Linked DNA regions of Luteitalea sp. TBR-22. The protein of the gene in region 2 interacts with the protein of the main gene of each other region in a pairwise test. Links are inferred from orthologs where the notes say so. Each region holds a gene or a part of one and is shown on either strand. Other genes may lie near its edges. The genes, in order: rpe and eno.

Region 1 (11,062 bases), 2.8 Mb from region 2 along the record:
CATCCGCGAGAACTATCCCACCGCGTCGTACTTCGCGCTGATGAACCTGCTGGATAGCCACGACACCGAACGCGCGCTCTGGACGCTGACGCCGGGTGCGGAAACGGCCGCCGACAAGGAATGGAACCCGGCCAATCTCGCGGTGGGGAAGCGGAACTTCGCGCTGGCGTCCATGATCCAGTTCTTCATGCCGGGGGCGCCGACCGTGTACTACGGCGACGAGGTGGGCGTGACCGGCGACGACGATCCCGATGATCGGCGCACGTACCCGTGGCCGGATCTCGGCGGCACGCCCGACCTCGACCTGTTCGGACACTACCAATCCCTCATCGCCGTCCGCCGGCAGTCCGCGGCCCTGATCGCCGGCGACCTGCGCACGCTGCTCGCCGATGACGCCAACGATCTCGTGGCACTCGGGCGTCGCACCGACGCGCACGCGGCAGCGTTGCTGATCAACCGCGGCGACACGCCATGGACGTTCGCGGTGCCGATGAGCGGGTTCGTGCCGGAAGGCACCTCCTTCCACGTCGCGCATGGCGTCGGCGCGGCGCCGGGGGCCACGGTGTCGGTCGAGGGCCTGGCGCTCACGGTCGACGTGCCCGCGCAGGGCGCGCTGCTGCTGCTCACGGGAGCGATCGACCTGACGCCGCCCCCGCCCGCCACGGACCTCCGTGTCACTGCCGAGCAGGACGGCCGCGTCTCCCTCGCCTGGAGTGCCGTGCCTGGGGCGGCGGCGTACGTCGTCCATCGCAGTCCGGTGAGTGGCGGCGGCTTCACCCCGGTGTCGACTGCCCTGGGTACGACGACGTTCACCGATACCGGGCTTCGCAACGGCACGCCGTACTACTACGTGGTCCGCACCCTCGACGAGGTGGGCAACGAGGGGGCCTCGTCCAACGAGGTGCGTGCCATGCCGCGCCTGTCGATCGGGTGGGCCAACCTGCAGTGGCCGCCGACGATCACGCACACGATCAGTGCCGTGACCCGCACGTCCAGTGTGTACGGGCAGGCCTGGATCGACGGCGTGACCAACCAGCCCGGCCCCACGCCGTCGCTGCGGGCACAACTCGGATACGGCCCCTCGGGGAGTGATCCCGCGGCCGGCGCGTGGACGTGGGTGGATGCCGCCTTCCACACCGATGCGGGCAACAACGACGAGTTCGTGGCGAGCCTGTTGCCCGAGGCGACCGGGGCGTTCGATTACGCCTATCGCTACAGCACCACGAATGGCGGCGAGTGGATCTACGCCGACCTCGACGGTACGGGCAACGGCTACGCACCGGCGTCGGCAGGGAAGCTCACCGTCCAGGCGAGTAGCGACACGACGGCGCCGGCCACGCCGGCAGGCGTGAGCGTGGTGGGGCCACCGCCTCGAGCATCAGCCTCGCATGGTCGATGGGACCAGCTGATCCGTCGCTGTACGGTTACGAGATCCTGCGGGCGTCCACCAGCGGTGGACCGTATGTGCCGGTGGCCCTGGTGGCCGGCGCCACGAGCTACACGGATACGGCGGTCACTGCCGGGGCGACCTTCTACTACGTGCTTCGTGCGGTCGACCTGTCGTTCAACCGCTCGGCCATGTCTGCCGAGGTCGCCGCGAAGGCCCAGGCGCGGACGGTGACCGTCACATTCACGGTCACCGTTCCCTCGACCACCGAGGCCACCGGTCGGCAGGTGTACATCGCCGGCTCCCTCAATCGGCTCGACGGCGGGCTGCCGGAATGGAACCCCGGCGGTGTGGTGCTGTCGCGCCTGAACGCCACCACATGGCGGATCACCCTCACGGGCACGGAAGGGACGGCGCTGGAGTACAAGTACACGCTCGGCACCTGGGAGTACACCGAGAAGGACGACTCGTGTGCCGAGCTCCCGAACCGTCAGCTGACGCTGACCTATGGAAGCTCTGGCGTCCAGTCGTGGAACGACACCGTGATGCAGTGGCGCAACGTCGCGCCCTGCGGCAACTGAGGCGGGTTGCCGATGAGCGGCGTGCTCCGGTCCGGGCACGCCGCCATCTCGCGGTCGAGCCGGGCCGGGCCATCCCGGCGGCTGATACCTGACGCCACCGCAAGGCCGGGTTGCGCGCCCGCCTGTGTCGCTTTGAACGCGCCTGTAGGCCCGAGCTACAGGTTTTCTGCCGTTTCTTCGCTGTTTTCCCTTGCCGGTCGATTCCAGACGCGGTCCGCTTCTTGCCTCTCCTTGATGGCATGAGGCGGGCACGGGCTCGCCGTGAACCGCACCCCGGCCACGCCTCGCGTGAGTCGGAGCGTCAACCGGGCAAGACGGAGGAACGAAGCAATGAAGCGCACATTCCAGTGGGTGACGATGTTCACCGTGGCGGCGAGCATGACGGCGGCGGCCCAGCAGGCCGGCTCGTCGAGCACCTCGGCTACCTCGTCGTCGCAGCAAGCGGGGCAGAAGATCACCGTGCAGGGCTGTCTGCAGGCCGGCGGCGGCGCGGGCGCCTCGACCAGCAGCGGCACGTCCACCTACGGCAGCACCGGCAGCACCGGGTCGACCGGAGCCACCGGCTCGACCGGGTCCACCGGGAGCAGCACCACCGGCAGCACCAGCACCGGGAGCAGCGGCACCACCGGCTCGAGCGGCACGACGTCGTCCGGGACGCAGGGCGCCACCAGCCAGACCGGCCAGGCCGGCCAGGCCAACTACGGCGCCTCGGGCGCGGCGGCCAGCGGCGGCATGTACGTGCTCCGCGTGACCGATGGCTCGGGCAGCTCGCGCACCGGCATGCCGAGCGCGACCGGCGGGCAATCCGACGCGCGTTCGGCCGCCGGGCAGCAGGGCGGGCGCATGTACCACCTGATGGCCGATGGCTCGACCAACCTGGCGGCCCACGTCGGCCACCAGATCGAGGTGACCGGCACGTTGACCGGCCACGGCACCATGGGTCTCCACTCGGGCTCGGGCACGACGGGCAGCTCCGGCACGACCGGCAGCGGCGCGGCGGGCGCGGGCAGCGGCAGCTCGGGCTACACCGGTCAGGGCACGTCGGGTAGCGGCAGCACGGGCAGCGGCGCGGCCGGCGGCACGGGCAGCACGAGCGGCACCACGACGGGCAGCACGACCGGCAGCACGTCGTCCATGGGCTCGATGTCCGGCATGGCCGGTCAGGGCGACATGGCCGGAATGCTCCGCGTGACCAACGTCAAGATGATCGCGGCGACCTGCAAGTAGGCGTGGGGAACGGGAAAGGGCCCGCCCTGGCAGCAGCCGTGGGCGGGCCCTCATGTGTCTAGGCTCGGCAGTCGGCAGTCGGCAGTCGGCAGTCGGGAGTCGGGAGTCGGGAGTCGGGAGTCGGGAGTCGGGAGTCGGAGGCGGCAGCTGCGAGCGGCCGTCGACTGCCGACCCGCCGACTGCCCACTGCCGGCGGATGTCAGCCCCTGATGATGCCCAGGATCTCGTCGCGACGCTGCTCCATGATCGCCTGCGTCACGCCCTCGAGGTTGAGGCGGAGCAGCGGCTCGGTGTTGGACTTGCGCACGTTGAAGTGCCAGTCCGGGTACTCCACCGACACGCCGTCCAGGTGGTACACGTGGGCGTCCTTGTACTTCTCGCCGAGCAGCGCGATCTTCTCGTCGGCCAGTTCCATCGTCGCCAGCTTCGTGTTGATCTCGCCGGAGATGAAGTACTTCTCGCGCAGCGGCGCGAGCAGCTCGGCCAACGTCTTGCCCTTGCGCGACATCAGCTCCAGGATCAACAGCACCGGAATGAAGCCGTTGTCGGCGTAGAAGTTGTCGCGGAAGTAGTAGTGCCCCGTGACCTCGCCGCCGAAGATCGCGTTCTCGGCGCGCATGCGCTGCTTGATGAACGCATGACCCACGCGGCTCATGATCGCCGTCCCGCCGTACTGCCCGACGATGTCCTTCACGGCGTAGCTGGCACGGACGTCGTAGATGATCTTCTCGCCCGGGAACTTCAGCAGGAACGCCTCGGCGAGGAGCGCGGTGACGAAGTCGCCCGACACGAACTCGCCGGTCCCGTCGATGAAGAAGCAGCGGTCAGCGTCGCCGTCCCAGGCGATGCCGATGTCGGCCTTCTGCTCGAGCACCGTGCGGGTGGCCGTGCGGCGGTTCTCCTCGATGAGCGGGTTGGACTCGTGGTGGGGGAACGTGCCGTCCACCTCCATCGCCACGTGCGTCGTCCGGCAGGGGAGCCGCGCGAAGATCCGCGGACCGACGAGCCCGCCCATGCCGCTGCCGGCGTCGAGCACGCAGTTGAACGGCTTGATGATCGACGGGTCGATGAACCGGAAGATGTGCGCGAGGTAGTCGTCGAGCACGTCGCCGCGCTCGTAGCCGCCGATCGTCGGCGTCGACGGCGGCAGCTCGCGGGCCATGATCATCTCGCGGATTTCCTTGAGGCCCTGCTCGCCGCTGAGCGGCTTGGCGCCCTTCTCCACGAGCTTGATGCCGTTGTATTCCTTCGGGTTGTGCGACGCGGTGATCTGCGCGCCGCCGTCCAGCCCGTCGCGGCACACCGCGAAGTACATCACGTCGGTCGGCATCATTCCGTAATCGACGACGTCGCAGCCCTGCTGGCGCGCGCCCTCGATGAACGCGTCGGCCAGGCCGGGCGACGAAGTGCGCATGTCGCGCGTGACCGCGATGCGCTTCGCCTTCAGGTAGGTCACGAACGCGCCGCCGATGTCATGGGCGGCGGTCTCGTTGACCTCCGACGGATAGAGGCCCCGCACGTCGTAGGCCTTGAAGATCGAGGGGTTGACGACGTTCACGTCTGCCATGCGACTGTCCCGGCGCGCCGGGACCCGCGGGCCCGGCGCGCGAAAGCCCCGGGGCGGGGCGTCAGAGCTTGCTGAAGTCGGTGACGGTGCTGCGATCGCCGAGCATCCGGCCCTCGCTCAGCACGGTGTTGCGCCCGACGTGGCAGTTGCGGCCGACCAGCGCGCCGTCGAGGCTCGACTCGGCGCCCACGACCGTGTTGGCCCACACCACCGAGTCGCGCACCTGCGCCTGGTCGTCCACCTGGCACTGGCGACCGAGGACCGCGTACGGGCCGAGGCGCGCGCCGCGCCTGACCACCACGCCCTCGTCGAGGAAGCAGGGCCCCTCGATCTGCACGTCGTCTTCCAGGCGGGCGCCGAGGTCCACCACGCCGCCCGGCGCATCGAGGAACGGGGCAGCCTGGTAGCGACCGTCCATGATGTCGCGGTGCACCTGCCGGTACTTCTCGGGCGTGCCGATGTCGATCCAGTAGCCGTCGTTGACGTACGCCACGAACGTCTCGCCGTTGGCCACCAGCGACGGGAAGTACTGGCGCTCGATCGAGTAGTTCTCGTTGGCCGGGATGCGATCGAGCGTCTCTGGCTCGAGCACGTAGATGCCGGCGTTGATCGTGTTGCAGGTGATCTCGTCGGCCTTCGGCTTCTCGAGGAAACGCCTGACGTTGCCCTCGGCGTCGGTCTCCACCAGGCCGTACGCGCTGGGGTTGTCCACCGGCGTCAGCACGATCGTCGCCTTCGCCTTGCGCTCGCGGTGCCGCGCGATCACGGCCTGCAGGTCGATCTGCTGCAGCACGTCGCCGTTGAGCACGATGACCGAGTCCTGGACCGTCTGGGCCGAGAACTTGATGGCCCCGCCGGTGCCGAGCGGCTGCGGCTCCACGGCGTAAGAAATCTTGATCCCGAGCGCCTCGCCGTCGCCGAAGGTCTCCTCGATGCGCCTCGGCTGGTAGTTGAGGCTCAGGATCACCTCGGTGATCTCCGGCACCCGACGCAGCTGGTCCAGCTGGTACATCAGGAACGGCCGGTTGAAGATCGGGACGATGGGCTTGGGGGTGTTCAGCGTGAGGGGACGGAGGCGCGTGCCCTTGCCTCCGGCCAGCAGGATGGCCTTCATGTCAGCCCGACATCATACCGCACGCATCGGGGCGCACAGCCCGACGGGTACAATGGCGCCGCCCGCCCATGCTGAACCTCCCGAACATCCTCTCGGCCGTGCGGATCGTGCTCGTGCCGATCCTGGTCGTGGTGATGCTCACGCCTCCGCGCAGCTGGGAGTGGACCGGGCTGGGGCACAACTGGCTGGGGGCGCTGATCTTCGGCCTGGCCTCGCTGACCGACCTCGCCGACGGCTGGCTCGCCAGGCGCAATCGCCAGGTGACGGCGCTGGGCCAGTGGCTCGATCCGCTCGCCGACAAGCTCCTCGTGCTCGGCGCGCTCATCTCGCTCGTGCAGCTCGAACGCGCGCCGGCCTGGATGGTCACCATCCTGGTCGGCCGTGAGCTCGCGGTGACGGGGCTGCGCAGCGTCGCCACGGCGCGGGGCGTCGCCATGCCGGCCTCCGACCTCGGCAAGCGCAAGATGGCCGCGCAGGTCACCGCGATTCTCGGATTGCTGTTGGCGCCGAGCGTGCCGTTCCCCTTGAACTGGGTGGGCACCGTCGCGCTGTGGGTGATGCTGGCGCTGGCGATCTGGTCGGCGGTGGACTACTACCGACGCTTCAGCGCGGTGCTGAAGAACGACTGACGGCGCGGTCGGAGACCGCGCCCTACCCGCGAGGGACGGGCTTGGCGTCGACGCCGGAGGCCGGCGGCGGCGTGCCCGGCTTGACCACCGGCGTCGTGGTGGTGCCCTGGGCCGGCGGCGTCACCACACCCGACGCTCCGGGGGCTGCGGGCGCTCCAGGGGCGGCCGTCGGGCTGCCCTCGGTGCCGGGCGTACGCTGCGCCAGCGTCGTCTTGACCTGCTCCCGCAGCGCCGCGCCCTTGACGAGGAACTCGCTCTCGATGAATTCCTCCTCCAGCTTGTCCAGCAAGGGGAGGGCCTCCGCCTCGAGCCTGACGGTCACCAGGGCCTCGGCCAGGTAGTAGTACACCGCGTCGCGGCCGGTGAACTGCGGGTCTTCCTGCAGGACCTGGCGGAAGCGCGAGATGGCGCCGGGGTACCAGCGGGCCCGGTGGTAGAAGTAGCCCACCTTGTAAATCGACTCGCTGAGGCGGTCGCGCGCGATCCGTTCCTTTTCCTGGACGTCGGGCATCAACGGGCTGTTGGGGTAGCGGGTGCGGAAGGCCTCGAACTGCTCCAGCGCCGCCCTGGTCTCGGTCTGGTCGCGCTCGGCCTTCGGCATCTGCTCGAAGTGCGTCATCGCCAGCTTGAACTGCGCGTAGTCGGCCTTCTGGTGGGTCGGGAAGTACGACAGGAACTCCTGGAACTCGCGCTCGGCGCGCAGCTTGCCCTCGGTGGTGCCGTCGTTGAGGTACGCGTCGCCGAGCCCCAGCTTGGCGTCGGCGCGCAGCGGGCTCTGCGGGTAGCCGTCCACCAACTGCTGGAAGTACTCGCGGGCCGTGAACCACTTGCGGTCGGTCATCGAGGCCTGGCCCTGCTCGTACAAGTACTTGTCGGGCTCGGTGACCCCGGTGGGGATGTTGCCGCGCTTGGTGGCGCACGCGCCGGCCATCACCGCGAGGCCGAGCACCACTGCCAGCCGGAGACGTGCCATCACCATCGTCATGCGCGTTCGGTCCGTAGCCATGCGTATTCTTCTGTCAGTCCCTGCTCGAGCGTCACCGACGGGACGAAGCCGAGGTCGGCCCTCGCCCGGCTCGTGTCCGCGTACGTGTCGCGCATGTCGCCCTTCTGGGGCGGCTGCTGGTCGATCTCCACGGCGCGCCCGACGAGGCGCCCGATGATCTCGAACACCTGGTTGACGGTCACCCGCGACCCGCCGCCGATGTTGTACACGCGGCCCGGTGCGCCGAGGGTGGCCGCCGCGACCGTGGCGGTCACCGCATCGGCCACGTACGTGAAATCCCGCGTCTGCTCGCCGTCGCCGAAGCGCGTGAGCGGCTTGCCTGCCATGGCGGCCGTGAGGAAGCGATGGAACCCCATGTCGGGCCGCTGGCGGGGGCCGTACACGGTGAAATAGCGCAACGCCGTGAACGGCAGCCCATGGTTGGCAAAGTACAGGTGCCCGAGGTGCTCGGCGGCCAGCTTCGACACCCCGTACGGGGAGAGCGGCTGCAAGCGCTGATCCTCCCGCATCGGGATCGGGGCCTCGTCGCCGTACACCGAAGACGTCGAGGCATAGACGAAGCGCTCGAGCGGCCGGCCGGCGCACTCCTCGAGCAGCCGTTGCGTCGCGGCGATGTTGTTGCTCACGTAGACGCTGAAGTCGCGGCCCCAGCTCTTGCGGACGCCGGCCTGCGCGGCCAGGTGGAAGACGTGGGTGACGCCGTCGAGCAGGGCCGCCAGGTCGGTGTCGAGCAGGTCGTCCTCGACCAGTTCGAAGCGCGCCGACTGGCGTGCCCCGGCAAGGTTCGTCTCCTTGAGCGCGCGCGGGTAGTAGTCCGTGAAGCAATCGATGCCGACCACGTCGGCGCCCTGCGCCAGCAGGCGGTCGGTCAGCGTCGAGCCGATGAAGCCCGCCGCGCCGGTCACGAGTGCCCTCACGAGAAGATCTCCCTCAACGCCACCGGCAGGCGGCAGGGCCGCCCGTCGCGGTTGACGGGTACGTGCATCGTCCGGGCCGTCGCCAGCACGCGGGCGTCCTCCAGCCGGACCAGCTCATAGGTGAACTCGACCCGAAGCGCGCTCGCCATGCGGCCCGTCGTCCGGATCTCCAACTCGTCATCGTACCGCGCCGGGTGCAGGTACGTGCAAGTGGCCTCGATGACGGGCAGGCTCACGCCGTCGGCTTCGAGAGCCTTGTAGCTCCAGCCGAGCTGTCGCAGCAGCTCGACGCGGCCGACCTCGAACCAGGCGAAGTAGTTGCCGTGGTAGACCACCCCCATCTGGTCGGTCTCGGCATAGCGGACGCGGATGCGGGCAGCGCCCGCCACCCGGCTCATCGCGCGCCGCGCGCCTGCCAGCCACGCGTGCCGGCGGCCCGCAGGTCGGCCATCGCCGCGGCGGGATCGGCGGCGGCGAACACGGCCGCGCCAGCCACCAGCACGTCGCCTCCCGCGGCGACCACGGCTTCGGCCCGACCGGGATCGACCCCGCCGTCGACGGTGATCAGGGCCTGGCTCCCCGCCCGATCCAGGAAGTCGCGCAGCCGGCGCAGCCGGTCGTAGCTCCGCTCGATGAACGCCTGCCCGCCAAAGCCCGGGTTGACCGACATGAGGATGACGATGTCGAGGTCGGGCGCGATCTCGGCGAGCGTGTCGAGGGAGGTGGCCGGGTTGATCGCCACGCCCGGCCGAGCGCCCAGCTGCCGGATCCGATGCACCAACCGGTGCAGGTGGTCGGTGGCCTCCACGTGTACCGAGAGGGACGCCGCGCCGGCCTCCACGAACTGATCCACGTACCTTTCCGGCTCGACGATCATCAGGTGCACGTCGAGGGGCACCGGCGACACCCGCTTCAGGGCCGCGACGACGGGCAGGCCGATGCTGATGTTGGGCACGAAGCGGCCGTCCATCACGTCGACGTGAATCCAGTCGGCGCCGGCCGCCGCCACCTTCCGCACGTCTTCGCCGAGCGCGGCGAAGTCGGCGCTCAACACCGACGGCGCGAGACGCACGCTCACCGGCTGACCTCCAGGGAAATGGCGTCGCCGGGCGCAATCTGGAAGCCGCCGAGCGGCGACTGTCGCAGGACGATGCCGGGGGGAACGCCGGGGTAGGGCTGCTCGGCCACCAGCGCCACGCGGAAGCCCCGCACCCGCAGCACTTCCGCGGCCCGCTGGGCGTTGACGCCGATCAGGTCGGGCATGACGTAGGTGGCACCCCGCTCGCCGCGGTTGACCAGCAACGACACGGTGTCGGCCGCGGCGCCGGGCGCCGGGTTCTGCGACACGACGATGCCGGCGGGGAAGGCCGAGGAGCGGATGGCGGCGAGACCCCGGATGCCGACCCCCTCACTCTCGAGGCGCAGCTGCGCGGTGCGCTCAGTGAGGCCGGTCACGGCGGGCACGCGGCTCACGGTCGGCCCGGCACTCAACCACACCTTCACGCTGCGCGGGCGACGAGCGGTGCTGCCCGACACGGGATCCTGCGCGAGGATGAGGCCTGCCGGTACCTTCGGGTCGGAGCGCCGCGACTCTTCGACCTTGAGCGGCAGGCCGAGTTCGGTGAGCGAGGAACTGGCCTGGTTGACGGTGCGCCCACGCAGGTCGGGCACGCGCACGTCGCGCGTCCGCAGCGCGAGCCGCATCGCCATGCCGAACGAGACGGCGTACGTCAGCCCGAGCAAGGCCAGCAGCACGAGCAACTTGCCCGCGCCCCAGACCCGTCCGGTGAACCCTCGACCCGATTCCATCAGCACACCATTCTAGTCGGCAGTCGGCAGTGGGCAGTCGGCAGTCGGCAGTCGGCAGTCGGCAGTGGGCAGTGGGCAGTCGGCCGTTGGTCGTAGCCGTCGCCCTTGGGCGACGGTCAGTCATGGCCAGCCCAGGTCAGAGACCGTCGCGCGAGCGCGACGGCTACCGCATGGTCAAGGCTTCTGCAGGACCACGGCGTAGAAGGCGTCGAGGCCGTGCGCGTGCGGCCAGGTGCGCAGGGCACCCTCGTCGGTCAGCAGCGGCGCCATCGAGGCGGGCAGCGCTGCCGTGCGCAGGTCGATGCGCGTCAACTCGGGGTGGGCCACCAGCACGTCGGCTACCAGCGATTCGTTCTCCTCGGGCTCGCTCGAGCACGTGGCGTAGATCAGCCGGCCGCCGGGGGCCAGGGCCCGCAGACCTTCCTCGATGAGGGCGCGCTGCGTGGCCACCAGCGCTGGCAGGTCACCGGGGCCGCGCCGCCAGCGGACGTCGGGCTCGCGACGGAGCGTGCCGAGGCCGGAGCAGGGCGCATCCACCAGGACGGCATCGAGGCTTGCCGAGAACGGCAGGCGCGCCGCGTCGCTGCGTAGCACCGGGATGGCAGCGCCCGGGATCCGCGCCAGCGTCTGCGCCAGGAGCGTCACACGCCGGGCGCGCAAGTCGTTGGCCATCAGGCGGCTGCCCGCGGGCAGCCGGCCGTGCATGACCAGGCTCTTGCCGCCTGGCGACGCGCAGGCGTCGAGCACACGGCCCCGCGCCACGGTGGCGGCCACCAGCCCGACGGCCGCGGAGGCCTCGTCCTGAGCGTAGGCCCTGGCCTCGCG
Region 2 (11,149 bases):
ATCGTCATCAAACGTCAAACGTCAAACGTCAAACGTCAGGCGTTAAACGTCAAACGTTAAGCGTTAAAGTTGTTCCCCATGTCCCTCCCGTCCCGCCTCGCCGTCGCCCTGCTCGGGGCCTCGTCGCTCGTCGTCGCCTGCGGCGCATCCTCGTCCACGCCCGCACCCGAAGCGTCGACGCAGGCCCGACCTGCAGCCGTCGCCACGGCAGCACCGGCGGTCGAGTCCTACGGCTACGAGATCATCAAGAGCCACCCGCACGACCCGGCGTCGTTCACGCAGGGCCTGACCATCGCCGACGGGCAGCTCTACGAGGGCACGGGCCTGCACGGGCAGTCGTCGCTCAAGCGCGTCGACCTGCAGACCGGCGCGGCATTGCAGCGAATCGAGCTCGACAGCAAGTACTTCGGCGAGGGCATCGCGGTGGTCGGCGACCGCATCGTGCAGCTCACCTACCAGACCGGCGTCGGCTTCGTGTACGACCGCAAGACCTTCGCGAAGCTGAAGGAGTTCACCTACAGCGGCGAGGGCTGGGGGCTCACCTACGACGGGCAGCGGCTCATCATGAGCGACGGATCCGACACGCTGCGCTTCTGGAACCCGGAGACGCAAGAGGAGATAGGCCGGCTGCGCGTCCGGGACGGCGATCGCGCCATCGAGCGCATCAACGAGCTCGAGTACGTCGACGGCGCGCTCTACGCCAACATCTGGCAGGAAGACCGGATCGCGCGCATCGACCCGAAGACGGGCGTGGTGACGGCCTGGATCGACATGTCGAACCTGCTCACCGCCACCGAGCGCTCACGCGGCGTGGACGTGCTCAACGGCATCGCTCACGATCCGAAGACCGGCAACTTCCTCATCACCGGCAAGCTGTGGCCGTGGGTCTTCGAGGTGAAGTTCGTCAGGCGGGGCTGACGGGACTCGCCCCGAGCTACGTCGACGGGCGCTTCTCCTCCATCAATCCGAGCAGGTTGCCCGAAGGATCGCGGAAGAACGCCATCCAGAGCTCGTGGTCGGGCATGACCGCGATGCAGTGCGCACCCTTCTCGAAGCTCGCGCCGTTCTGGCGCAAGGCGGCCTCGGTCTCCACGATGCCGCTCACCTTGAAATAGAGCACCGACGCCGTTCCCGGCGGGCCGGGGCCGTCCTCGGGCAGCGTCAGCATCAACCGGATGTCGCCAGCCCGGAGGAAGGCGAGGTTCGGCGGCGCCTCGAAGAGCAGCGTCAGGCCGAGGACGTCGCGGTAGAACGCGACGGCGGCGGGGATGTCGGCCACGGTCAGTGCGATCTGGCCGATGGCGGCAGCAGTCAGTGGTCCGGGCATGCGCGGCACGGTAGCACAGAGCTCGGCCTTCGTCATGGCAGCCGTCACTCTCGGCCTTGGGCATTCGGCCTTGGGCCGTCGGGAATGCCGAAGGAGGGCGCAGGCCTCCAAGGCCGAAGAACGAAGGCCGAAGGCCGTCATGCGCTGAGCGGCGCGCCCGCGCGACGCTCAGCGCGAGTAATGTCCCGGCGCCACTTCCGTCAGTGGGGCGTCGAGATCCACGCTCGCCGGATCGAAGGCGATGCGCTGCGGCGGCACGTCGGGGTCGGGCACGGGCACGGCCGACAGGAGGGCGCGCGTGTAGGGATGGCGCGGCGAATCGAACAGCGCCGCGACGGGAGCCAGCTCGACGATGCGTCCCCGGTACATCACGGCCACCCGCGTGCAGATGTGGCGCACGAGGCGAAGGTCGTGCGAGATGAACAGATACGTCAGCGACAACTGCTGCTGCAGCTGCGCCAGCAGGTTGACGATCTGCGCCTGCACGGAGACGTCGAGCGCCGACACCGGCTCGTCGGCGACGATCAGCGACGGCTCGAGCGCGAGCGCCCGGGCGATGCCGATCCGTTGACGCTGGCCGCCGCTGAACTCGTGGGGATACCGCGTGATGGCGTCGCGGTCGAGGCCCACGAGTTCCAGCAGCTCGATGGCGCGGGCCCTGCGCCACGTCGGCGTGCCCACCTGGTGGATGTCGAGCGGCTCCTCGAGGATCGTCGACACGCGATGCCGCGGGTTCAGCGACGCATACGGGTCCTGGAAGACCATCTGCATCTGCCGTCGCAATGCGCGCAGTCGCTTCCGGTCGAGCGCCAGCACGTCCTCGCCCCGGAACCGCACGTGCCCTGACGTCGGCTCGATCAACCGCAGCACGCACCGGCCCGTGGTCGTCTTGCCGGAGCCCGACTCGCCGACCAGCCCGAACGTCTCTCCGGGGTCGATGGCGAAGCTCACGTCGCGCACGGCGTCGGTCACGCGCGCCGGGCGCCACAGGGCGCGCTGCTCGTAGCGCTTGCCGAGTCCCTCGACCTCGAGCAGCGGCATCACTCTCGGGCGAGCTCGGCGGCCTCGCGCACCAGCACGCACCGCGACGCATGGGTCTCGTCGACCGGGTACATGTCGGGCGGCGCGGCGTCGCAGGCGTCGTGGCGCCAGGCGCACCGCGGCGCGAAGGCGCATCCCGGCGGCTGCCTGTCGAGCGCCGGCACCTGCCCCTCGATCGGCTCGAGTCGCCGCGCGCTGTGCGTCGACCCGGGCATCGCCCGCAGGAGCGCCTGCGTGTACGGGTGGGCGGGGTTCTTGAACAGGGCCCGCACCGGGCCGACCTCGACGATCCGGCCGGCGTACATGACCGCGACCCGGTCGGCCGTGTGCGCGACGACGCCGAGGTCGTGGGTGATGAGCAGGAGGGACAGGCCGAACTCGTGCTTCAACTGGCGGAGCAGGTTGAGGATCTCGGCCTGGATGGTCACGTCGAGCGCGGTGGTGGGCTCGTCGGCCACCAGCAGCGCCGGGCGGCAGCAGAGGGCCAGGGCGATCAGGGCCCGTTGCCGCAGCCCGCCGGACAACTGGTGCGGATACTCCCCGAAACGGCGCGCCGGGTCGTCCATGCGGACGGTGGCGAGCAGGTCCAGGGCCGCGGTCTTCGGGTCGGTGCCGCCGCGCCCGTGCACGGTCATCGCCTCGACGAGCTGGCTGCCGATGGTCAGCACCGGGTTGAGGGCGCTCATCGGCTCCTGGAAGATCAGCGAGATGCGGGCGCCGCGCACCTTCTCCATCTCCGCTTCCGGAAGGGCCATGAGGTCCTGGCCGTCGAGGCGAATCTCGCCGGCGATGATGCGCCCGGGAGGCGGCACCAGCCGCAGCAGGGAGAAGGCGGTCAGCGACTTGCCGCTGCCCGACTCGCCGACCAGCGCCAGCGTCTCCCCTGCGGCGATCTCGAAGCTCACGTCCTGGACGGCCGGGAGCCACCGGTCCCCGTGGGGGAATCCTGTCGAGAGGTGACGGACGGAGAGCAGCGGCATGGCGACGGCGGGCCGATCGTACCACCCGGCCCTCCGGCGGGACGCCTTGCGGTGGGGGGACACCGGTCGATACAATCCGCCAAGATCCGTCGATCACATCTGGACCGCCGCTTCATGAAACGCAGCTGTCGCCCGACCGCACCGATCCTCCCCGCAGATCCGGTGTGCCTCGTCGGGCTGGGCGCAGGGCATTCCCCCGCGTGCCCGAAGGGAGAACAGCGTGGACGACACCCTGAACCGCCTGGCGAAGGATCTGGCTGCCGCCATGGCCGAGGCCGTCGCCTCTGACCCGCGCGTCGATGCCTGCCGGGCGCGTGCGCGGGAAGCCGGGTACGACCTGCGGGTGACCCTCGACGCCGAGATCGGCTTCGCTGCCCGGTCGGGCCAGCCGCCCAGGCGCGCGGCCACGCCGGCCAGGCGCCCCTCCCATGCCACCCGCCACGTGGCCATGACCGACAACGACCGCCGCTTCCTCAAGTCGCTGCGCATCGCCACGGATGCGGCGACGGAAGAGGTCTAGAGACACGAAGGGCCCGCTGGTATCAGCGGGCCCTTCGTGCATGTGCTGGCAATTCGGAATTTGAAAATCGAAATTGCGGGCGGCCTGGCCTCCGGCCCTCGCCGCGCGAGGCGAAGCCGGCGCGCCCGAATTTCAAATTTCCAATCTCAAATTGCCACCTCAGTCGATCAGGCTCTTCCCCGTCATCTCCGCCGGCTGCGGCAGCCCCAGCAGGTGCAGCAGCGTCGGCGACACGTCGGTCAGCGCGCCGTCGTGGATCGTCTTGCCCGCCGTGTCCGGCCCCACCAGGATCACGGGCACCAGGTTGGTGGTGTGGGCCGTGTGCGGGGCGTTCAGCTCGTAGTCCCACATCTGCTCGGCGTTGCCGTGGTCGGCCGTGACGATGGCCGTGCCGCCGACCGCGAGCAGGGCGTCGATGCAGCGGCCCAGGCACGCGTCGACGGCCTTGATCGCCGCGATCGCCGCGTCGAGCCTCCCGGTGTGTCCCACCATGTCCGGGTTGGCGAAGTTGCAGATGATGACGTCGTGCTTGCGGTTGGACACGCTGTCGACGAACGCGTCGGCGACCCCTGACGCGCTCATCTCCGGCTGCAGGTCGTAGGTGGCCACCTTCGGCGACGGCAGCAGCACGCGATCCTCGCCGGCGAACGGCGTCTCGACGCCGCCGTTGAAGAAGTACGTGACGTGCGGGTACTTCTCCGTCTCGGCCAGGCGCATGTTGGTGAGCCCGTGCGCCTGCAGCACCTCGCCGAAGTACTGCGTGGCGGCCTGCGGTGGGAACGCGATCGGGTACGGGTACGTCGCGTCGTACTCGGTGAACGTCGTCAGCTGGACCTTCGGGCGGGAGCCCGTAGGGAAGCCGTCGAAGTCGTCCGCGAGCAGCGCGCGGATGATCTGGCGGGCCCGGTCGGCGCGGAAGTTGAAGAAGATCACCGAGTCGCCGTCGGCCATGGGGCCGATGGGCTGGCGCCGGTCGTCCACCAGCGTCGCCGGCAGGATGAACTCGTCGGTCGTCCCCTTGTCGTACGCCTCGGCGATGACCCCTCCGGCGGTGGAGCCCTGGGGCGCCGTCCCCGTGACGATGGCGTCGTAGGCGAGCTTGACGCGCTCCCAGCGCTTGTCGCGGTCCATGGCGTAGTAGCGCCCGGACACGCTGGCGATGCGCGCGCCGGTCTGGGCGCACACCGCCTCGAGCTCGCGCACGTAGCCGCGCCCGCCCTGCGGCGAGGTGTCGCGGCCGTCGGTGATCACGTGCACGAACACCTTCGGCGCGCCCATGTCCCTGGCCAGGTGGAGCAGCGCGTGGAGGTGCTGCTGGTGGCTGTGCACGCCGCCGTCCGACAGCAGGCCGAGCAGGTGCACGGCCGTGCCCTTGTCGATGGCGGCCTGGATGGCGGCACGCAGCGCCGGGGTCTGCGCGAACGTGCCGTCACTGATGGCCTTGTCGATGCGCGTCAGGTCCTGGTAGACCGTGCGCCCCGCGCCGAGGTTGGTGTGGCCGACCTCGGAGTTGCCCATCTGCCCGGCTGGCAGGCCCACCGCTTCACCGGAGGCCTGCAGGGTGGCGTGCGGGTAGGTGGCCCAGAGCTTCGTGAAGACCGGCGGTTCGGCCAGCTTCACGGCGTTCTGGTCGGCCTCCTCGCGGAGGCCCCAACCGTCAAGGATGATGAGCGCCACGGGGGCGCGCTTGCTCGACATGGTTCCCTGTTCGTGCGTTGAAGCGGATGGAGTGATTCAGCGTTCAGGATTCAGGATGAAGGGGAGTCGATACGCTGGAGCTCGCCCCCCTTCATTCTGAGCCCTAAGCCTTGAACTGCTTGATGGCCGACTTGCCGGCGTACTTGGCCTTGCTGCCCAGCTCCTGCTCGATGCGCAGCAGCTGGTTGTACTTGGCCGTACGGTCGCTGCGGCTGGCCGAGCCGGTCTTGATCTGGCCGGCGCGGGTGCCCACGGCGAGGTCGGCGATGGTGCTGTCCTCGGTCTCGCCCGAGCGGTGCGAGGCGATCGTCGTGTAGCCGGCGTCCCAGGCGATCTTCATCGCGCGGAGCGTCTCGGTGACCGTGCCGATCTGGTTGACCTTGACCAGCAGCGAGTTGCAGATGCCGTAGGCGATGCCCTCGCTCAGGATCTTCGGGTTGGTCACGAAGGCGTCGTCGCCCACCAGCTGCACCTTGTCGCCGAGCGTCTGGGTCATCAGCTTCCAGCCGTCCCAGTCGTTCTCGGCCAGGCCGTCCTCGATCGAGCAGATCGGGTACTGGCGGACCCAGTCGGTGAACAGCTCGACCATCTGCTCGCTGGTGCGGGTGGGCGAGCCCGACTTCTTGAACACGTACTGGCCGTCCTTGTACAGCTCGCTGGACGCCGTGTCGAGCGCGATCCACACCTGCTCGCCCGGCTTGAAGCCGGCCTTCGTGATTGCCTCCATCACGACGTCGAGGGCGTCCTGGTTGCTCTTGAGGCTCGGCGCGAAGCCGCCCTCGTCGCCGACGCCGGTCGACAGGCCGCGGCCCTTCAGGATGCCGCGCAGCGTGTGGAAGATCTCGGCGCCCCAGCGCAGGCCCTCCGAGAAGCTGGGCGCGCCGAGCGGCATCACCATGAACTCCTGGAAGTCCACCGAGCTGTCGGCGTGGGCGCCGCCGTTGAGGATGTTCATCATCGGCGACGGCAACAGGTCGGCCGCGCCGCCACCGGCGAGCGCGTGACGCAGCGCGCCGATGTACTCGTACAGCGGCACCTTCTTCTCGGCGGCGCCGGCGTGCAGCGCCGCCATCGACACGCCGAGCAGCGCGTTGGCGCCAAGGCGGCTCTTGAACTCGGTGCCGTCGAGGCCAATCATCGTGTCGTCGAGCGAGGTCTGGTCGAACTCCTTGCCGACGATGGCGTTGGCGATCTCGCCGTTGATGTTGGCGACCGCCTTCCGGACGCCCTTCCCGAGGTAGCGGCCCTTGTCGCCGTCGCGCAGCTCGAGCGCCTCGCGCTCGCCGGTCGACGCGCCCGAGGGCACTGCCGCGCGCCCGAAGGCGCCGCTGTCGAGGGTGATGTCGACTTCGACGGTGGGATTGCCGCGCGAGTCGAGAATCTCGCGTCCGATGACCTGCTTGATGATCACTGCGTAGGGCTCCTCAGGGAAAGACGGGAATCGGGAGTCGGGAGTCGGGAGTCGGGAATCGGGAATCGGAACGAAGGCCCAAGGCCGGATGACGAAGGCCGATGGGCGAAGCCGTTAGTGCTGTCCGCGCGCGTCGGCTTCCTGCTCCTGCTGTCGCCTGGTGTCGACGGGGGGCTCGATCCAGGGCTCGTCGTCGGTGGTCACCACCACGACCCCCTTGGCCGTCACGGTGTGCCGCTTCCGATCCTCCTCGAGGTTGTACCCGATGACCGCGCCGCGCGGGATGAACACGTCGCGATCGATGATCGCGTTGCGGATCCTGGCGTGACGACCGACGCGCACCCCGGGCATCAGGATACTCCGGTCGATGTCGCAGTAGCTGTGCACGCGGACGTTGGGGCACAGGATGCTGCCGCGCACGCTGCTGCCCGACACGATCACGCCCGACGAGATGATCGAGTCGAGCGCGTGCCCGCGCCGCCCCTCGTCGTCGAACACGAACTTGGCCGGCGGCGCCTGCGGCATCCAGGTCCGGATCGGCCATTCCGGGTCATAGAGGTTGAACTCCGGGCTCACCTGCACGAGGTCCATGTTGGCCTCGTAGTAGGCGTCGAGTTCGCCGATGTCGCGCCAGTACTTGCCCGCCTTCTTGTTCTCGTCGGAGAAGCGGTAGGAGTACACCGGGGCGTGGCCGATCAGCGACGGCAGGATGTCCTTGCCGAAGTCGTGCTTGCTGGCGTCCTTGCCGGCGTCCTCCTCGAGCGCCTTGATCAGCAGGTCGGCCTCGAAGACGTAGATGCCCATCGAGGCGAGCGCCACGCCCGGCATGCCGGGGATCGGCTTGGGCTCGGCCGGCTTCTCCTCGAACCCGATGACCCGCTCCTCCTCGTCCACCTGCAGCACGCCGAAGCGCCGCGCCGCCTCGGCGACGGGCACCTCGTAGGTCGCCACCGTCGCCGCGGCCCCCTTGTCGATGTGCCAGCGCAGCATCTTCGAGTAATCCATCTTGTAGATGTGATCGCCCGAGAGGATGACGACGCGCTTGGGGCCCTCGCGGACCACCGAGTAGAGGTTCTGGTACACCGCGTCGGCGGTCCCGAGGTACCAGTTGTCGCTGACGCGCTTCTGCGGCGGCAGGATCTCGATGAACTCGCCGAGTTCCTCCGCGACGACGTTCCAGCCCATCCTGATGTGGCGGTTCAGCGACAGGCTCTTGTACTGCGTGACGATGAAGATGCGGCGCAGGCCGGCATTGATGCAGTTGCTGAGCGTGAAGTCGATGATGCGGTAGGGACCGCCGAAGTACACCGCAGGCTTGGCGCGTTCCTTCGTCAGGGGGAACAGGCGTTCGCCCACCCCTCCGGCCAGGACGATCACGAGCGAGTCGTTGAGCATGGGCCACCCGGGTCCAGTGCGCGCGCCACCGGGCCAGCCCGGCCCTGCGCGCCGAATGCGCCCCGCCGGGGGCGCGTCAGGCGGGGTGGCGTCGGGCCCTGCGGGCCCGCCGGCCGACCCCTGCGTCAGCGACAGGAATTCTAGCGCCCGTCGGGCGACCGTGGCGCTTTCGCCCGGAAATCCGGGCGCGCCGTGCCTTGGACTTTCCCGCCAACGGTCTTAGAATGCGGAATCTTGGGCATGCGCTGCCGCATGCCGGGGGACCAGGCTTCATGCGACAGACGACTCGAATCACGTGGCTTGCGACGGGCCTTGCCGTCGCCCTCGGCCTTGCGCCGGCGTACGCCCAGAAGAAGGACGAGAAGGCGGGCCCGCCCGCGGACCCGAAGCAGGTGCTGATCAGCGCCATCGTCGGGGCCACCAACGAGGCGATGAAGGGTGAGGCGGGCACCACGGTGTTCAACGCCGACCCGGCAACGCGTTCGGTGGCCGCCGACCCGGCCACCAAGGTCGAGATGACCCTCGGGATCGACTACCTGAAGGCGTCCGACAACAAGATCTACGCGCCGTTCACGGTCACGATCCAGCCGGACGTGATCGGCAAGGGGGCCAACTTCGGCGCCTACATCCGCCTCGCCCCCAAGGGCGCCCAGCCGCCTGCCGCTCCGCCGGTGCTCGACGAGAAGGCCCGGAAGGAGAAGGAGAAGCAGGACAAGAAGAACAAGAAGAAGGGCAAGGAAGCCCAGGATCTGGCCGGGCAGTCGGTCTCCGGCGTCGAGTACCCCTGGGAGGACTACTACGACCTCACGGCGACGCCGCGAGGGCCGGGCGGGCCGCTGACCTTCAGCCGCCCGTTCAGCGTGGCGGCCGGCGAGTACGACGCGTACGTGGCCGTCACGGTGAAGGACCCGGCGGCGGCCGCTGGCCCGCTCAAGGTCGCGGTCCACAAGGCGACGATCACGGTGCCGAACTACTGGGCCGACACGTTCCAGATCTCGAGCGTGTTCGTGGCCAACAAGGTCACGCCGCTGGCCGAGGTGCCGACCGGCGAGGCCCAGAAGCTCAAGCCGTACGTCATCGGCAACCTGGAGGTCTCGCCGACCGTGGATGGGAAGTTCACCAAGGCCGACGAGCTCTCGGTGTTCTTCATCATCTACGGCGTGGCGCTCGGCGACGACAAGAAGCCGGACGTCACCATCGAGTGGCAGCCCTACAAGAAGGGCCCGCTCGGCGAGGCCAAGTTCCGGGGCGTTGCGCCCCAGAAGCTGAACAGCGAGACCCTGCCGCCAGGCTTCGACGTGGCCCAGGGGCATCAGCTGGTCGGCAGCCTGAACGTGCCCGTCGAGGTATTCGAGCCGGGGGACTACCGCTTGGCCATCAAAGTGACGGACAATAAGACCGGCAAGTCCCTGACCCACGACGTGGCGTTCACGGTCGCCGGCTCCTGAGTCGTCGACGGTGAACCCGGGGCGCCCCGCGGGACCTTCCCGCGGAGCGTTCCTGTGGACCTGTCACTGGAGTTCCCATGACCCGATCGGTGACGCTGACGGCGCTCGCGCTCGGCCTGAGTCTCGCCCCCACGGCAGACGCGCAGCCGCTCGTGCAGGCACGCGCACACACAGGTCCGTCATCGGTGGCTCCTGGGGTCGCGCTCGTCGCTGGGCGCATCGAAGGCGTGGTCACCGATGAGCGCGGCGCGCCGCTTGCCGGCGTGGCCGTCTCGGCCCTCGGGCCCGACGCGCTGTTCGGGGTCACCGATCAGTCCGGGCGCTTCGTCTTCTCCGCCGTCCCGGTCGGCACGTACCTGATTCGCGCGCAGCGCGCCGGCTATCGCGCGTCGACGCGCGAGTTCGTCGACGTGACGCCCGCCGCCAGCGCCCGCCACACCGTCAAGCTCACCCGCCTGTCGGGCACCGCGCCGGCGGCGCCCCCGGTGGCCTCCGACAGCCCCACCCCGGTGATTGCCGCCGGATTCGGCGGCGGCGCCACGATCGCGCCCGCGCCTGCGGCCCAGGCCGAGGGCGACGATCACGAGCACTCGCCGCGCCTGTGGCGGCTGCGACACATGAAGCGCTCGGTCCTGCGCGAGACGCAGGGCCAGCTGGCGCTCGACGCCATCGAGGAGGATCTCGACTGGCTCGACGAGCGGCTCGGCGCGCCGACCGTCGAAGCCTCGGCCCGGAGCACGTCGTCGTTCTTCGGCGACGCCTCCCTGTCGGGCCAGATCCAGTTCCTCACCGCCACGGCCTTCGACGAGAGCGGTGGCGAGGGCACGTCCTGGGCGCAGGGCCCATCGGGCGTCGCCTATGCCACCGTCGGCGCGCCGATTGGCAACACGGGCGCGTGGTCGGTGCGCGGCGCCTTCGGCCGTGGCGACATGTCCTCGTGGATCGTCGCGGGCAACTACCTGCGCCCCACCGAGGCCAGCCACGCGCTCGACCTCGGGGCGTCGTTTGCAGCGCAGAACTTCTCCGACGACACGCCGGCCGCGCTCCTGAGCGTGCCCGAGCGCAGCCGCGTCGCCGGCACGATCCACGCCTTCGACACGTGGCGCCTGCATCGGCGTGCCGTGGTCACCTACGGCTCGCGCTACGCCTACCACGACTACCTCGATCGCCCGACGCTCCTCAGCCCGAGCGCATCGATGTCGGTCTCGCCCTTCGAGAAGACCTGGGTGCGCGTCGCGGTCACCCAGCAGATGCTCGCCCCCGGCGCCGAGGAGTTCGACGCCCGCAACCTGTCGGCGTTCTCGGTGCCGCCGCAGCGCACCTTCACGT

The links.
Region 1: the proteins of eno (region 2) and rpe interact in binary tests that used the Escherichia coli proteins (3 or more experiments, as listed by UniProt). The link is inferred for Luteitalea sp. TBR-22 from one-to-one orthologs.

What each region holds. Positions count from the first base shown.
Region 1 is NZ_AP024452.1:3,419,026-3,430,087, reverse strand. What follows is about bases 7,662-10,484. They hold rpe (ribulose-phosphate 3-epimerase), read right to left. Parts: upstream 9,501-10,484; coding sequence 8,823-9,500; downstream 7,662-8,822. Other genes in these bases: TBR22_RS14145 (RsmB/NOP family class I SAM-dependent RNA methyltransferase), read right to left, coding at 10,412-10,484; TBR22_RS14150 (PASTA domain-containing protein), read right to left, coding at 9,503-10,237; TBR22_RS14160 (thioesterase family protein), read right to left, coding at 8,425-8,826; TBR22_RS14165 (NAD-dependent epimerase/dehydratase family protein), read right to left, coding at 7,662-8,428. Outside these bases: TBR22_RS14200 (alpha-amylase family glycosyl hydrolase), read left to right, coding at 1-1,621; TBR22_RS14195 (CBM20 domain-containing protein), read left to right, coding at 1,618-1,968; TBR22_RS14190 (hypothetical protein), read left to right, coding at 2,299-3,195; TBR22_RS14185 (phosphomannomutase/phosphoglucomutase), read right to left, coding at 3,395-4,762; TBR22_RS14180 (sugar phosphate nucleotidyltransferase), read right to left, coding at 4,824-5,876; pgsA (CDP-diacylglycerol--glycerol-3-phosphate 3-phosphatidyltransferase), read left to right, coding at 5,945-6,505; TBR22_RS14170 (outer membrane protein assembly factor BamD), read right to left, coding at 6,528-7,511; more of TBR22_RS14165, read right to left, coding at 7,487-7,661; more of TBR22_RS14145, read right to left, coding at 10,485-11,062. UniProt on the Escherichia coli protein: Catalyzes the reversible epimerization of D-ribulose 5-phosphate to D-xylulose 5-phosphate.
Region 2 is NZ_AP024452.1:585,451-596,599, forward strand. The notes cover bases 4,824-7,733. They hold eno (phosphopyruvate hydratase), read right to left. Parts: upstream 6,978-7,733; coding sequence 5,670-6,977; downstream 4,824-5,669. Other genes in these bases: gpmI (2,3-bisphosphoglycerate-independent phosphoglycerate mutase), read right to left, coding at 4,824-5,566; glgC (glucose-1-phosphate adenylyltransferase), read right to left, coding at 7,092-7,733. In the rest of the region: TBR22_RS02440 (glutaminyl-peptide cyclotransferase), read left to right, coding at 79-918; TBR22_RS02445 (VOC family protein), read right to left, coding at 935-1,327; TBR22_RS02450 (ATP-binding cassette domain-containing protein), read right to left, coding at 1,496-2,368; TBR22_RS02455 (ABC transporter ATP-binding protein), read right to left, coding at 2,368-3,348; TBR22_RS02460 (hypothetical protein), read left to right, coding at 3,569-3,868; more of gpmI, read right to left, coding at 4,028-4,823; more of glgC, read right to left, coding at 7,734-8,372; TBR22_RS02480 (hypothetical protein), read left to right, coding at 8,645-9,820; TBR22_RS02485 (TonB-dependent receptor), read left to right, coding at 9,898-11,149. UniProt on the Escherichia coli protein: Catalyzes the reversible conversion of 2-phosphoglycerate (2-PG) into phosphoenolpyruvate (PEP). It is essential for the degradation of carbohydrates via glycolysis.